2 regions of the Microbacterium sp. ZW T5_56 genome follow, and region 1 is predicted to be linked to the other one. Evidence: predicted binding sites of a transcription regulator. Region 1 holds the regulator's gene; the other holds the start of a gene.
The links. Region 1 encodes LexA, which represses DNA repair genes until DNA is damaged. Its sites were predicted from a motif close to TCGAACANNTGTTCGA; they were not measured.
Positions count from the first base shown of each region.

Region 1 (9,916 bases):
GCGAGCAGATCGTCGCCCTTCACATCGGCGGCGATCACCGTGAGGCCTGCGTCATGCGCGAGCGAGACCACCTCGGGAAGAGCCGCATTGAAGGCGACCGGGAGGTGGAAGAGGGAACCTGTGGTCGATCGGACGACCTTGGGGTTGTACGGATCCACCGTGCGTCCGGTGAGTACGACGGCGTCAGCTCCTGCAGCGTCGGCGGCTCGGATGATGGTGCCCAGGTTTCCGGGGTCACGGACCTGCTCGCAGATGGCGATCAAACGAGGACCAGCGGCGAACACCTCACGCAATGACACATGGTGCTGCCGGGCAACAGCGACCACCCCCTGCGGCGTGACGGTGTCGGCCATCGCGGCCAGCACGGAATCGCGCGCGTAGGTCACGGAGATGCCGGCGTGCTCCGCACTCACCCGAAGGTCAGCGTGCTTCTCCCACGCGGCAGGCGTGGCGTAGAGATCCTCGATCGACTCCGGCGCGTAGGCGAGAACCTCGCGGACGGCCTGCGGCCCTTCCAACAGGTACAACCCGGTCTCGGTGCGGGCGCTGCGCTTGGTCAGCTTCGCGACCGCGCGGACGCGGGGCGAGCGGGGGTTCTCGAGCACGGATCCAGTCTAGGCAGTGGTGGTGCCGTCGCGCGAAACAGCGATCACCGTGACGGAGAACGAGACAGGGCGCCCTCCCGAAGGAGGACGCCCTGTGCAGTGCGTGAGCTTACGCGGCCGACTTCGGCGCGTTCACATCGGTGGGCAACGCAGCCTTGGCGGTCGCGACCAGCGAAGCGAAGGTCGCCTGCTCGTTGACGGCCAGCTCGGCCAGCATGCGACGGTCAACCTGCACACCCGCGAGGCCGAGGCCCTGGATGAAGCGGTTGTACGTCATGCCGTTGGCGCGAGCCGCAGCGTTGATGCGCTGGATCCACAGGCGGCGGAAGTCGCCCTTGCGCTTGCGACGGTCACGGTACGCGTAGACCAGCGAGTGGGTGACCTGCTCCTTGGCCTTGCGGTAGAGGCGCGAACGCTGACCGCGGTAACCGGATGCGCGCTCGAGAATAACGCGACGCTTCTTGTGGGCGTTTACTGCCCGCTTGACACGTGCCATGTCTGTATTTTCCTAACTAGTACCGGGCGCGTTTCAGCGGCCGAGAAGCTTCTTGACGGCCTTGACGTCAGCCTTGGCGAGGACCTGGTCCTGGTTCAGGCGACCCTTGCGGCTGCTGGACTTGACCTCGAGCTTGTGGCGCATACCCGCCTGCTGCTTCATGATCTTGCCGCTGCCGGTGACCTTGAAGCGCTTCTTGCTGCCCGAGTGGGTCTTCTGCTTCGGCATCTTTCTTCCTTACTGGTTACGCCCGCGCGGGCGTGGTTGCATCGCCACGAGGGCGGGGTCTGGGAACTTACTCGGCCTCAGGCGCGGGAGTGCCCGCAACCTTGTCGGCCGTCTTCGCGTCGCGAGCGGCCTGCTTGGTCGCTGCGCGCTGGGCATTCTGCTCCGCCTTGGCATCGGACTTGTTGCGATGCGGGGCGATCACCATCACCATGTTGCGGCCGTCGATGGTCGGGTTGGACTCGACCGTTCCGAACTCTGCCACATCCTCCGCGAACTTGCGGAGCAGGCGCACACCCTGATCGGGACGCGACTGCTCACGTCCGCGGAAGAGGATCATCGCCTTGACCTTGTCGCCAGCCTTGAGGAAGCCTTCAGCGCGCTTGCGCTTGGTCTCGTAGTCGTGACCATCGATCTTCAGACGGAAGCGGACTTCCTTGAGGACTGTGTTGGCCTGATTGCGACGTGCTTCCTTGGCCTTCTGAGCGGCTTCGTACTTGAACTTCCCGTAGTCCATGATCTTGACGACGGGAGGCTTCGAGTTGGGTGCCACCTCGACCAGGTCGAGGTCGGCCTCCTGTGCCAGGCGCAGCGCAACCTGAATGGCGACAACGCCAATCTGCTCGCCAGCGGGTCCGACGAGTCGGACCTCCGGAACACGGATGCGCTCGTTGGTGCGGGGATCGCTGATGCGGAACTCCTCTGCCTATGGTTTCTGTGAGCCACCACGACACGAGGGTTCGAATCGCGGGCGGAGTGATTCCATCTCCACCCGCAGGCGTTGTACACGCCGGCTTCGTGCGCTCAAGCCACCTCTGCGAAACAGAGGCGGAGCGCAAGACCCGGTAGCCTGGAACGGCAAGCGCGGGTGGGAATGAATCCACTTTCGTTCAGGGCAGAAGCCCCGAAGCCCGTACAAGTCTATCAGAGAGTGACACGTGAATACGATTCCCGTCGATCCGGTCCGCGATGACGGCGCTGAGCGCCAGGCCCGTTGGGAGGCGGAGGAGGCTGCCGCCGCGTCCGCGAGCCGTGACATCGCCGACGTCCCCGCCGTCGAGGTCATCACCACCACGGCCGTGCATCTGCTCAGCGCCGCCGCCGTGAAGACCGGTCTGGCCGACGATCCCAACCACCAGACGGATCTGGATGAGGCCCGCAAGCTCATCAACGCGCTGGCCGGCCTTGTGACCGCCGCAGCCCCCGACATCAGCGACATGCATGCCCGTTCGCTGCGCGACGGCCTGCGTTCGGTGCAGCTGGCCTTCCGTGAGGCCTCCCCCATCCCCGATCCGATCGGCCAGGGCCCCGGCGAGAAGTACACCGGTCCGGTGAACTGACACCCCACCCGAGAAACCCAAGCAAGTCCGAGAAACCCTGCAACGCGGGGTTTCTCGGCCTTGCTTGGGTTTCTCGCGGTGAGGATCCGGTGTCAGGGGGCGCGGCGGAGGCGGACGGAGAGGGAGTCGGCGAGCGTCGCCATCCGATCGTCGGCGGCCCAGCGCTGCACGAGGCGCTGCAGCACCGCGTCGAGCTCATGCTGGTCGAGTCCGTCCATGAGCTGCAGGGTGATCACGAGTTCGGGGCCGCGCAGGCGCGCCTCGGGATCCCCGGCGGACACGGTCGCATCGATCACCGCGAGTTCCGTTCCCACGGACTCCTGGAGCGCGGTGAACACCTCGGGCGACTGCGGGCTCGGCGTCCACGGCTGCTCCTGCGCGATCGCCCAGACCGCGGGACGACGCACGACGAACTCCGTCGGAGAGGTCGGGTCGATCACGATCAGCTCGGTTCCATCCGACGCGGCTGACACCGCAGCACGCAGCCCGGCCACGGGAATCGGTCGGGCCTGCGGATCCCACGCGCTCAGCGTCGCGACGCTGGAGAAGACCGGAAGCACGGTGCGGCCATCGGGCGCCGCCACCGTGATGAGCGACAGCTCCTGCGTCTTGTCCACGGTCAGACCGGTCGGCCCGACGCCCTCGTCACCCTTCTCGGCAACAAGGGGAACCAGCACGCGCGCCTGGCGCAGCGCGTCGATCACGTCTTCCTGGCGCGCCGATCCATCACGGAACCCACGTAGGGCCGCGTCGAGTCGCGGATCAGCCGAGCCATCGTCGGCGGCGTTCGCGTTCTCCTCGAACCGACGCCCCTCCCAGGGAACGCCGGCGGAGTCGCCGATGTTACGCGCCGGCGACATCCAGCGCCTCGGCCAGCGTGAATGCACCCGCGTACAGCGCCTTGCCCACGATCGCACCCTCGACGCCCAGCGGAACGAGTTCACGCAGCGCGGCGATGTCATCCAGGCTCGACACGCCGCCGGAGGCGACGATCGGCTTCGGCGTGCGCTGGGTCATCTCGCGCAGCAGCTCCAGGTTCGGGCCGCGCAGCGTCCCGTCCTTGGTCACATCGGTGACGACGTAACGGCTGCAGCCGGCGTCTTCCAGGCGGTCCAGGACCTCCCAGAGGTCACCGCCGTCCTGCGTCCAGCCGCGCGCGGCGAGCGTCGTGCCGCGCACGTCCAGCCCGACCGCGATCGCGTCCCCATAGCGGGCGATCACGTCGGCGGCCCACTCGGGGTTCTCCAGCGCTGCGGTGCCGAGGTTGATGCGAGTCGCCCCGCTCTCGAGCGCCGCCTCCAGCGAGGCGTCGTCGCGGATGCCACCCGAGAGCTCGATGCTCACGCCGCGCAGCGAGCGGATCACCTTGCGAAGGATCGCCGTGTTGTTGCCGCGCCCGAAGGCGGCGTCCAGGTCCACGAGGTGCACCCACTCGGCACCCTGGTCAGCCCAGGCGAGTGCGGCGTCGATGGGGTCGCCGTAGCTGGTCTCCGAGCCGGCCTCACCCTGGGTCAGGCGCACCGCCTTGCCATCGGCGACGTCGACGGCGGGGAGCAGCGTGAGTGCGGGGGTGGACGCGAAGTCGTTCATTTTATCCTCGTGTACGGCGGTCACAACAGGTTCAGAGACTAGTCCGGGCAAGACTGCCGATCCAATTCGCGAGCAGCCGGATTCCGGCATCGCCCGATTTCTCGGGGTGGAACTGGGTCGCCGACAGCGGGCCGTTCTCCACGGCCGCCAGGAAGCGATCGCCATGCGTGGACCAGGTGAGCTGCGGTTTCGGGAAGCTTCCGTAGACCTCCAGCGGCCAGTCCTTCGCCGCATAGGAATGCACAAAATAGAAGCGCTCGTCCTCGATACCGCGGAACAGCACCGAGTCTTCCGGAGCCTCCACCGTGTCCCATCCCATGTGCGGAAGCACCGGGGCGTCAAGCTCGGTGACCGTCCCCGGCCATTCGTCGAGTCCGTCCGCTTCGATCCCGCGCTCGATCCCGCGCTCGAACAGCACCTGCATGCCGACACAGATGCCGAGCACGGGCCGGCCTCCCGCGAGACGGCGTCCGATCAGCTCGTGGGCCCGCTGAGCCCGCAGCGCCTCGGCCACCGCAGCGAAGGCACCGACGCCCGGGACGACCAGACCGTCCGCGTCGAGCACCAGCGCGCGATCCTTGGTCAGCCGGGCATCCGCCCCTGCCGCCTCGAGCGCCTTGACCGCGGAGTGGACATTGCCGGAGCCGTAGTCCAGAACCGCAACGACGGGGCGTGTTTCGGCGCTCATAGCGCGCCCTTGGTGCTCGGAATGCCGTCGACCAGCGGGTCGAGGGCCTTGGCCCGACGGAACGCCCGCGCGAAGGCCTTGAACTCCGCTTCCGCGATGTGGTGCGGGTCTCGTCCCGAAACGACGTTCACGTGAACGGTGAGACCAGCATTGAACGCGATGGCCTCGAAGACGTGCCGCACCAGCGATCCGGTGAAGTGCCCCCCGATGAGGTGGAACTCGTACCCGTCGGGCTCCCCGGTGTGCACGAGGTAGGGACGTCCGGAGATGTCGACGACCGCCTGCGCCAGCGCCTCGTCCAGCGGAACGAGGGCGTCGCCGTAGCGGGCGATGCCGCTCTTGTCGCCGAGCGCTTCGCGAATTGCCTGACCCAGCACGATCGCGACGTCCTCCACGGTGTGGTGCGCGTCGATATCGGTGTCGCCGTGGGCGCGCACCGTGAGGTCCGTGAGCGAGTGCTTCGCGAACGCCGTCAGCAGGTGGTTGAAGAACGGCACCGAGGTGTCGATGCTGCTCTGCCCCGTGCCGTCGAGGTCGAGCTCGAGCTCGACGGTGGACTCGCTGGTCGCCCGCTCGCGACGAGCGGTGCGGTGGGTGGTGAGGTCGGCGGTCATGTCAGGCTCCCAGTGAGGCGAGGGCGTCGAGGAATGCAGTGGTCTCATCCTCGGTGCCGGCGCTGACGCGCAGGGTCCCGGGGATTCCGACGTCGCGGATCAGCACGCCCTGGTCGTAGAGCGCCTGCCACGTGGCCGCGGGATCGGCGACCCCACCGAACAGGATGAAGTTGGTCCAGGACGGCGAGGGCTCGTAGCCGAGGGCCTCGAGCGTAGCGAACATGCGATCGCGCTGGACGACGATCTCGTCGACCATCGCGAGCATCTCGTCGGCGTGCTGGAGGGCAGCCAGCGCCGCGGCCTGCGTGATCGCGCTCAGGTGATACGGCAGGCGGACGAGGCGGAGCGCGTCGATGAAAGCGGGATCGGCGGCGAGGTACCCGACACGCGCTCCGGCGAACGCGAACGCCTTGCTCATCGTGCGCGACACCGCGAGCCGCGGACGCCCTTCGAGGAGCGTCAAGGCACTGGGCTGGTCATGCGGCGCGAACTCCCCGTACGCCTCATCGACGACGACAATGCCGTCCGTGGCGTCGTAGACCCCTTCGACCACGTCCAAGCTCAGCGGCGTTCCGGTCGGGTTGTTGGGCGAGCAGAGCAGCACGATGTCGGGTGCGGCTTCGCGGACCTGCGCGGCGGCGGACTCGGCCGTCAGGGTGTAGTTCGCGCCGCGCTCCCCCACCGCCCACGTCGCACCGGTTCCGCGAGCGAGGAGACCGTACATCGAGTAGGTCGGGCCGAAGCCGTATACCGTGCGTCCCGGCCCGCCGAAGGCCTGCATGATGTGCTGGAGGACCTCGTTCGACCCGTTTGCCGCCCAGATCTGGTCGGCGCTCAGGCCGTGACCGAGATACTTCGCAAACCCCTCGCGAAGAGCCGTGAACTCACGATCCGGGTAGCGGTTGACGTCGCGGATGATGAGCGAGATGGCATCGATGATCCCGCTTGCCACGTCATCGGGAATCGGATGCGTGTTCTCGTTGACGTTGAGCGCGACCGGAAGAGCAGCCTGCGGGGCGCCGTAGGGCGTCATCCCGCGTAGATCATCACGAAGGGGAAGGTCACCGAGAGAGGCAGTCACCGCTCCATGCTAGGCCGCGAAGGGCCGTGGCGCCGATTCGGAACTGTCATGATCCGACACGGCTCCCCACCATCAGACGCTCGGCCCCTCCCGACGACACCAGAAACGACGAAGCCGGCCCGCGCAAGAGAGAGAGAAAGAGGCGCGGACCGGCTGGATCTGGATCTGGACGAGGGACCGCACCCCGGGGCCATGCCGACGCATGTGCCGGCGAGCACGCCCCAGCGTGCGAACTCCTCAGGTCTGATACCTACTCAGCGTCGAAATAGGAGCTCGGGATCGCGAGCGTCTGCCCTGCCGACAGCGCGTCCGTGTGCAGGTTGTTGAGGCGAGAGATCTCGGCAACCACATCACGCGGGTCTGCCTCCGGTGCCACCGTGGTGGCAATGCTCCACAGTGAGTCGCCGGGCATGACGGAGATGTTCGTGAACGTGCCCGCCGGGGCACCGGCCTCATGAGAGGCGATCGCCGAACCGCCGCTCAGGACAGCGACCGCGATCACCGCGATGAGCGGAAGGCTCGCAAGGAAGGTGAGCACGCGACGACCGCGCGCGGTGATGCGCAGACGCGTGCGCGGCGAGGTCTGCGACGACGATGCCGACGTGAAACGCGGTGCCGGCGAGGCGGTGATGCCGGTGGCGATGCTGATGGTGCTCATGTTCTGTCCTCCCTCTCTCGGTATGGTTCGCATCCGGGCCTCGGCCGGGAGGGCCGGATGCGAACCTACGTACCGAATATATGTTCGATGTACGAATCCGTCAACCCGTTTTTCGAATCCCGGCTGATCGAAATCAGCGACACGCTCGAACAAAAGTCCTCGGATCACTCGAAACTCGGATACGGTTTCGATACGCACAGCACACCACGGACCACCGACATTGGCGTTTTCGCCCGAAGGAGCAAGGACATGAGCGAGGCATCCGGCCCCGACACCACGCTGGAGAGCGGCCCCGCGACAGGCTCCGATCGCCCCGTGGAGAGCACCGGACGCACCGGTACCCGACGCCGTCGGAGTCTCAGCGAGAAGCAGCTCGCCATCCTGGAGGTCATTCAGCGCTCCATCGCGCGCAACGGCTATCCGCCGAGCATGCGCGAGATCGGTGACGCGGTGGGCCTGAAGTCACTGTCCAGCGTCACGCACCAGCTGGGCCAGCTCGAGCTCAGCGGATACCTGCGTCGCGATCCGGGCAAGACCCGCGCGATGGAGGTGCTGATCGATCTGCCGGGTACGGCCGCCGAGAACCCCGCAGACGCGATGACCCCGGTGGGCGATGCGGCACTGGTCCCGCTGGTCGGACAGATCGCAGCCGGTGTGCCGATCACGGCGGACCAGCAGGTCGAGGAGATCTTCCCGCTGCCGCGTCAGCTCGTGGGCAAGGGCGAGCTGTTCATGCTGAAGGTGAACGGCGAGTCGATGATCGATGCCGCCATCTGCGACGGTGACTGGGTTGTGGTGCGCGTGCAGAACGATGCCGACAACGGAGACATCGTGGCCGCGATGCTCGACGGCGAGGCCACGGTCAAGACCTTCCGCCGTCGCGACGGCCACACCTGGCTCCTCCCCCGCAACACCGCGTTCGAGCCCATCCTCGGTGATGAGGCGACGGTCCTCGGCAAGGTCGTCGCCGTGCTCCGCGCCATCTGACCCCGCGACCAAACGCCCGAGGCCCCCGGATCTGAGATCCGGGGGCCTCGGGCGTTTGCCAGGTCAGGCGCTGATGCCGACACGGACGTTCTTCGTCGCCGCCACCAGGTTGCGCAGCGACTCCACCGTCTCGTCGTAGCCACGGGTCTTCAGACCACAGTCCGGGTTCGCCCACACGAGCTGGTGCGGCAGAACGTCCACGGCGCGCTGCAGGATGGCCTGCTGCTCCTCCACGGACGGCACGCGCGGCGAGTGGATGTCCCAGACACCCGGGCCGACGCCGTGCGGGAAGCCGGAGTCGCGAATGTCGTCGATCACGTCGCCGCGGCTGCGCGCCGCCTCGATCGAGGTGACATCGGCATCGAGCGCCGTGATCGCGTCGATCACGACGGAGAACTCCGAGTAGCACAGGTGCGTGTGGATCTGCGTCGCGTTGTGTGCACCGGCCGTCGCGAGACGGAAGGAGCCCACCGACCAATCCAGGTACGGCGCCTGGTCCTCGGCCTTCAGCGGCAGAAGCTCGCGCAGGGCGGGCTCGTCCACCTGGATGATCTTGATGCCGGCGTTCTCGAGGTCGGTGATCTCGTCGCGCAGCGCGAGACCGACCTGGTTCGCGGTCTCGGCCAGCGGCTGGTCGTCGCGGACGAAGGACCACGCCAGGATGGTCACGGGTCCCGTGAGCATGCCCTTCACGTGCTTCTCGCTCAGGGACTGCGCGAACTCGGCCCAACGCACCGTCATCGGGGCCGGACGCGACACATCGCCCCACAGGATCGACGGACGCGTTGCACGCGAGCCGTACGACTGCACCCAGCCGTTCTGCGTCACGGCGAAGCCGTCCAGCAGTTCGGCGAAGTACTGCACCATATCGTTACGCTCGGCCTCGCCGTGCACCAGCACGTCGATGTCGAGGTCGTGCTGGAGGTCGATCACGCGAGAGATCTCGTCGCGGAGGAAGCCCTCGTAGGCGGCGTCGTCGATCTCGCCCTTGGCGTGCGCGGCACGAGCACGACGGATGTCACCGGTCTGCGGGAACGATCCGATCGTCGTGGTGGGCAGGACCGGAAGGCCCAGGGCCGCGGTCTGCTCCGCGACGCGCTCCTCCTCGTTGCCGCGCTCGAAGTCGACGGCGGCGAGGCCGGCGGTACGAGCACGGACGGCGTCCACGCGAACGCCCGGCGCGCCTGCACGATCGGCCAGCGCGGCCGTCGCGGCATCGAGCTCCGCGGCAATCGCGTCGCGGCCGTCAACGAGTCCGCGCGCGAGCACCTCAACCTGCTGGACCTTCTGGTCGGCGAACGCCAGCCAGGAGCGGAGCCGCTCATCGAGCTGCTCCTCATCGGCCACATCGTGCGGAACGTGCTGCAGGGACGTCGACGTTCCCACCGAGACCTGCGCCGCGCCAAGACCGCGGGCGGCCTCCAGCTTGTCGAAGGCGGCGGCGAGATCGCCCCGCCAGATGTTGCGGCCGTCGACCACACCGGCGACCAGGACCTTGGTCTCCAGACCGGCGACCGGCGCCAGCAGCGACCCACGAGTGAGGTCGATGGCGAGCGCCTCGACGGGAGCCGCGGCCAGGACGCTCCACGCCTCGGCCGAGAGCTGCGCGTAGCCGGAGGCGACCAGGATCTG
Region 1 covers NZ_JBJDRI010000040.1:21,513-31,428, forward strand. Annotated here, with positions in the region: gene ACI3KU_RS16275 (TrmH family RNA methyltransferase) at 1-605, opposite strand, end outside; gene rplT (50S ribosomal protein L20) at 715-1,101, opposite strand; gene rpmI (50S ribosomal protein L35) at 1,135-1,329, opposite strand; gene infC (translation initiation factor IF-3) at 1,397-2,017, opposite strand; gene ACI3KU_RS16295 (DUF1844 domain-containing protein) at 2,265-2,666, shown strand; gene ACI3KU_RS16300 (SseB family protein) at 2,759-3,526, opposite strand; gene priA (bifunctional 1-(5-phosphoribosyl)-5-((5-phosphoribosylamino)methylideneamino)imidazole-4-carboxamide isomerase/phosphoribosylanthranilate isomerase PriA) at 3,510-4,256, opposite strand; gene hisH (imidazole glycerol phosphate synthase subunit HisH) at 4,288-4,944, opposite strand; gene hisB (imidazoleglycerol-phosphate dehydratase HisB) at 4,941-5,558, opposite strand; gene ACI3KU_RS16320 (histidinol-phosphate transaminase) at 5,560-6,639, opposite strand; gene ACI3KU_RS16325 (LysM peptidoglycan-binding domain-containing protein) at 6,890-7,297, opposite strand; gene lexA (transcriptional repressor LexA) at 7,547-8,284, shown strand; gene metE (5-methyltetrahydropteroyltriglutamate--homocysteine S-methyltransferase) at 8,348-9,916, opposite strand, start outside.

Region 2 (6,537 bases), on a different contig from region 1:
TCGAGCGTGGCGGCGAGGTTGAGCTCGCGGGTGGCGAGGTATTCGGTGAGCTCGGCATCGACGATGGGGGAGATCCGCTGGTTCAGCAGATCCACCTTGTGCTCGTTGACGTCGACGGCGATGACCTCATGGTGCTGTGCGAGGACGACGGCGTTTGAGAGTCCGACGTAACCCGTGCCGGCGATCGCAATCTTCATAGCTTCCAGAATAGACGCGCCCGGGTACAGTTCCTGCTTCTGGACGGCCGATATCTCTCGCGCTTCGGTGTGTGACGGTGTCGAGCGCCGTAGGGCGGGGTGGCGTCGAGGATGTGCGTCGAGGATGTGCGTCGAGGATGTGCGTTGAGAATGTGCGTCGAGACGGGAAGGTGACGAGAACCACGCTTCGAGGCAGGACGGTGTCGAGCCGCGTCTGGCGGCGACAATGAGGCGATGCTGATCACGTTGAGACCGCGAACCTGTGCTCTCACCAGGGAGGTACGCCGTCACCGCCATCGTCGCTGTCCCCGGCCTGGGTGGTGTTGACGTCACGGGTGGGGGTGAAGCTGACGGTGTGGGGCGGCGGTGGGTTTTGGGTGTGTTTGTACCCGGCCGGGGTGTGGAAGATGACGGTGCCGTCATTGTCGGGGTGGGGAGTGAGCTTCCAGTCGGCGCTGGTCTTCAACGTGTGATGCCGGCGACAGAGCGGGGCGAGGTTACTGATGTCAGTCTTTCCTCCGTTGGCCCAGTCGTGGTTGTGGTCGATGTCGGTGTAGCGGATCGGGACGCGGCATCCGGGGTGTCGGCAGTGTTGGTCTCGGTGGGTGAGGAAGCGTTTCATCTCCGCGGTGGGGCGGTATCGGTCGGTGGCGAGGATGGCGCCGGTGATGGGGTGGGTGAGGATTCGGTCTAGTCCGGGCTGACCGCCGGCCAGGACGCGGGCGGTGTCTGCGTCGATGGGGGTGATGCCGTCCAGTTCGGTGCCGGTGTCGTCTTGTCCGAGGAGGGTGAGGACGGGGATGGTGACGGCGATGGTGGCGTGGATGGATCCGATGGCGGTGTCGACGCTGGTGGGGGTGGTGGTGAGGAGTAGGTCGGCGAGGAGGTCGGCACGGATCTGATCCACCGTCCGGACATCGCGAAATTCTGAAGCGTCAGCGTCAACGTCAGCGTCAGCGTCAACGTCAATGCCAACGTCAGATTCAGAATCAGCGCTGGCGCCCGTGTCCACGCCGGATTCGAGGCTGGCGCCCGCGTCCGTGGAGATCAAGACATCTCCGCCGGGGCACATACGGGCACCAGGGCCAAAGCCTGCACCCGCACCCGTGCCGGTGTGCCTGGCCGTCTTGTTGCTGGCGCGGAGGGCGTGGGCCATCCGATCCAACCGGTCCTTCACCCCATGCGCGAGCACGGAGGGGAGCAGGGCGTGCAGGGTGGCCATGCCGTCCAGGTCGTCGGTGACCCAGACGGTGCGGGCGCGGCTGGCCTCGCGATGGCGTTCCGTGATGCTCATATCGCGTACCTCTTCCGCGATACCGCCCAGCATGCGCCGCAACCGGTTCGGGGACTCCACCCGTGCCAACGGCAGCGCTCGCGCCACGAACTCCTCCCGAGCCGGGCCCGCCTCTACCGGCAGCCCATGCTCCAGAATCACCTGGACATGTGATGACGTGATCTCTCCGTGAGACAGCGCTTCGTGCACGGCGGGGAAGCTGTCGACAAGCTGAAGCGCGTCGGACATCTGCCGTTGAATCGTTCGGTCGCTGACGCGCACCGCGGCACCCACCTCCGCCGCGAGCGAGCGCAACATGAGGTCTGCATCCGACGAGCGCCCGGATGCACCTGACAGTGTCACGAGATCGGCGAACAGCACCGCCTCCAGTGCGTCCGTCGCCGCGCGCGATCGGGACAGCGCTACCAGAGCATCGACATAGGCCCGCACGACCGCGACATCCACATCTCCGTATGCGCCGTCGCGGGCAATATGGGAAGGTGCCTCTCGGGTCTCAGCTACGAATGTCATGACTCAAGGATGCCGCATGAATAGAACAAAAATACGAATCTGCCGTGATTGTGGATAACTCAGCGGGACGTTCATCGCCTCGCTGTTCCGGCCGCCACCCGCGCTCGTCTTCTCGCCCACGCCGGCGGAGCCGGGGCGACAGCAGCACAACTCCGGCGGCGGCGAGCGACAATGACGAACGTCTGCACGCGGGTGCTGCCTGGGGCGCGGTGAACGGATGCACCGCCCTCATACTGAGGCAGCGGGAACCGCACCGCCTAGAATCGGTGTGGTGACCCCGGTTCCTGCTGTCTCCATCGTGATGCCGGTATTCGACGACGAGCTGACGCTCGCAGCGTCGATCGAGAGTGCGCTGGCGCAGACCCTTCCCGACATCGAGATCATCTGCGTCGATGACGCGTCGACCGACGGAACCGCCGCCGTCGTCGAGCGGTTCGCCGCGCGCGATCCGCGCGTGCGTCTGATCCGACAGGAACGAAACCTCTCGGCCTTCCAAGCACGTCGCGTCGGGATCCTTGCCGCCGCGGCCCAGTACGTGCTGTTCCTGGATGGCGATGACGAGCTGGTACCGAATGCTGCGCAGCGGGCGGTGGAGGTCGCGCGCGAGAGCGACGCGGACTTGGTCGGCTTCGGGGTGACGATCATCGACAAGAACGGCCACACGGGTGGGTCGTATGAGCGCCGCCTCCAGCCACGACATGAGCGACTCGACGGGTCGGTTGCCGTCCTCGAGGGACTCTTCCCGATGGGGAAGCCTGCACAGGGGCAGCTCTGGCGCTTTCTCTTCCGCACGAGCGTGCTGCGCGACGCGTATGCGGAGCTCCCCGACGACCTCGTGCTGCCCCGCGTCAACGATCTGCCGCTGATGTTCCTGGTCGCGGCACTCGTGACTCGCTATGTGTCGATAGAGGAGAAGCTGTACCGCTATCACTTCGGTCGCGGAGGCAGCGGCCAGGTGGTGGACAGCATCGAGCGTGCCGAGTTCTACGTCTCGGCGATCCGCTCGATCGACAGCATCCGCTCCGCCGTTGAGACGCTCGCCGCGAACCACACGGATCCGCAGGCGCTGTCCGATGCGTACGAGTCGGCGCGACTGTCGATCGTCGGTTATGTGACGTCGCAGCTCATCGATCGCAGCGACAGCACGGTGCTGGACGCTGCGCTGGCTCACCTGCATGAGGTGGCGTCCGCGCACGACATCATCCAGGGCGCGGCGCGCTTCTACCCGCGCGTTCTCACCGTGCTGAAGTTCCACACTCCCTGGCAGCCGATCGGCGATCGTCCCGTGCGCAGTGTGCTGCTGGCGACGTCCACCTTGCGCACCGGCGGTGTGTCGGCGGTTCTCGCCTCGCAGGCCCACTACCTGCGCGAAGCCGGATATCGCGTGACGGTGGTGGCTCGCAGCAAGGGTAGCGACCCGCAGGCTGTTCCGCCGGGAGTCGAGTTCGTCGAGCTCCAGTCCCGTGAACTCGTGGACCGCATGCAGGAGTGGGCGGAAATCTGTCGCGAGCACGAGATCGACGTGGTGATCGATCACCAGGTGCTCTATACAAGGTACTGGCCCGAGTTCGCGCTGATGGCGCGGTCGGAGGGGGCGGCGACCGTGGGGTGGCTGCACAACTTCGTGGGCCGCCCGATCTACGACGGCAACGATCGACTCTCACTGATCGAGCAGTGCAGCAATACGCTCGCGCAGCTCATCACGCTCTCTCCGCTGGATGTGGCGTACTTCAAGCTGCGGGGCGTAGAGCACGCCGCTTTCGTGCCGAACCCGCCATCGCCGATGCTGCAGGCCTCGGTCGCGCAACACGTGACGAAGGTTCCGCCGGCCGGGCACATCGAGCTGGTGTGGTGGGGTCGGTTGGAGCAGCGCACCAAGCAGGTGACCGAACTCATCGAGATCGGCGTGCAGCTGCGCAAGCTGTCAGTGGACTTCCGACTCACGGTCATCGGACCCGACTGGGACACCCTCACCGCGAAGAAGTTCAACGCGGAGGCACGCCGGCGTCGTGTCGGCGATCAGGTGGTGGCGATCGGCCCGCGCCACGGTGACGAGTTGATCGCCGCGATCGACGCAGCCGACGCATTCGTCTCCACGAGCATCATCGAGGGCTACCAGCTCACCATCGCCGAGGCGCAGGCGCGTGGCCTGCCGGTGTTCATGTACGAGCTGCCCTGGCTGACGCTGGTGCAGGACAACGACGGCGTGGTGGCGGTGGCGCAGGGCGATGCGGGTGGACTGGCACGACAGATCAGCGAGGTCCTCGGCGATCCCGCTCGCTATCGGGAGCTGTCTGACGCATCAGTGAACGCTGCAGCGCGCGCTCTCGACTACGACTTCGCTGCGCTCTACACCGGCGTGGTGGAGGGGACGCTGCCCGCCGAGTTCTCTCCCGCTCCGACGATCGAGGATGCCCAGCATCTCCTCGGGTTCATGGTGTTCTTCGCCGAGCGCGCTCCGCGTCGCGGCCGGGAGGAGACGACGCGGGGGGCGGTGGATCAGTCCTCACTCGGTGTGCGCATGTGGCAATCGGCGGCGCCTCTCGGACGGGCGACGCTCGCGCGAGTTCCCGGCCTTCGGCCCCTCGCGCATCGCGCGAAGGGCTGGCTGCGGGCGCGCTGACTCGCCACCACGCCGCCGTCGACGCGTGCGAAAACGTCCATTCGTTGAAATCGGTCGTTCTCACGCTTTCAGTAGACACTCAGGAAACGCTATGGTCCTCGTAGCGGCGCGTCCCGAGTCGCTGTTCCTCGACCCTGCGGCATGTCCGCGGAATGGCTGAGCAATGCGACCCGAGAGCGCCCGGTCCCGTTCGAAATCTCTTCGCCTGGCAGCAGTCGCCGCCGTTGCGGCGATGGCGAGCTCACTGTTCATCTCCACCCCGGCGAACGCCGCACCAAGCTTGCCGCAGCTGAATGCCGTCGCGCCGGTAGACGTGCCAGCCGCGCCGATGGTGGTGGACGTCGCCGGCGACGGGCTGTCGGTGATGGCATCATGGCTGCCCGCGGATCCTGCGGCAGCGGTCACGTCCTACGATGTGACCGCATCACCAGCCTCGGACGGCATTCCCGACATCTGTCCGTCACCGGCTCCCGTGGTGCTATCGGTGGACGGGAGCGCGACGGCCGCCTTCATCACCGGGCTGTGCCCGCAGGTGGCCTACACCGTGACGATGACGGCGACCAACGAAGTGGGAACGTCCGACCTCTCCAACGTCTCTGACGCTGTCGTGCCGCTGCCTGCCCAGGCGCCGCGGGAGCCGGTGTTCACCGGGAGCATCGGTCGCGACGGGGAAGTGACCGTGTCGTGGGCCGCACCCGCTTTCGATGGCGGCTCGCCCGTCACCGGCTACACGGTGGTCGCTCGCGCTGCCGATGGAACGGAGGCGGCGATGGCGGCGCCGGGTCCGACCGAGACGAACGCCGTTCTGAGCGGTCTGCAGAGCGGCACCGAGTACAGCATCGAGCTTGCCGCGGTGAACGCGGCTGGGGCCTCACCTGCCGCGGTGACAGCGGCTACGCCGTCCGCCGACTACGTCCCTGGTGCACCGCGTGGGCTTACTGTGCTGCCTGACGCTGCCGGCGCGATTGACGTGTCGTGGAACGAGCCGGCCGATGATGGGGGAAGCTCGATCACTGGCTACACCGTCAGTTGGCAACGCGCAGAGACAGATGCCGACGGTGCCTGGGTCGCCGTCGACGGGGCAATCCTGCACTCGATGAACGTGGGCTCCGCCGCGGGCACCGCGCAGGCGACGGACTTCGAAGACGCGGCGGCGTCGTACCTGTTCACCGTCGTCGCGACGAATGCGGTGGGTGCTGGTGAGGGAGCGGTGAGCAGTTCCGGCGCGAGCCCGACCGTTGACATCAAGGCCGATGTGGTCGTCATGGATGAGGCCACGATGGCAGCGGTCGTCGCTGCGAGCGACGAAGGTCTCGCCTGGTCCGACCCGGCGCCAGCGGCAGTGACAGCTCTGAGCGTGGGCAACGTGATCGTGGGGGCTGCGAGCGACGTGTTCCCGGGTGGCGTGCTGCGACACATCGATGCGATCGCGCACCAAGACAACCGAGTCATTCTCACGACCACCGAAGCCGCGCTCGACGACGTGTTCGGGTCGATGTCGCTGTCGGCTGATCTGGACACCGCAGACTCGAACGGAGGTGCTGCCGGAGGCCAAGCGCTTCGCGGATCGGTGACTGAAATGGTGCCGGGGACAGACGGTGTGCAGGAGATGCGTGTCGAGGAGTCACGACTGGGTGTCGGCGTTACAGCCTCGCTGCGACACGCGATCGGCATTGAGAAGAAGGTGGGACCCGCGTACTTCAAGGGTCAGATCGCTGTGGGAGCCAGCATCTCCGTGGAGCTCGGAGTCTCCCCGGGTGCCGTGTCTGTCGAAGCGTCGGCGGCCGTCCAGGCTGATATCACGGGTGAGGTTGGACTGAAAGGTTCCGCCGAGTGGGAGATCGGTGAGATCAAGGGGGTGACGTCGACCTTCTTCATCGGCGTCGTCCCCGTGGTGGTGCAACCCAAGCTCC
Region 2 covers NZ_JBJDRI010000005.1:33,566-40,102, forward strand. Annotated here, with positions in the region: gene ACI3KU_RS03630 (nucleotide sugar dehydrogenase) at 1-197, opposite strand, end outside; gene ACI3KU_RS03635 (DUF222 domain-containing protein) at 466-2,001, opposite strand; gene ACI3KU_RS03640 (glycosyltransferase) at 2,273-4,624, shown strand; gene ACI3KU_RS03645 (fibronectin type III domain-containing protein) at 4,857-6,537, shown strand, end outside.
Region 2: ACI3KU_RS03635 (DUF222 domain-containing protein) is a predicted target of LexA. The motif match lies at 2,023-2,038, and genes of this name have one in related genera.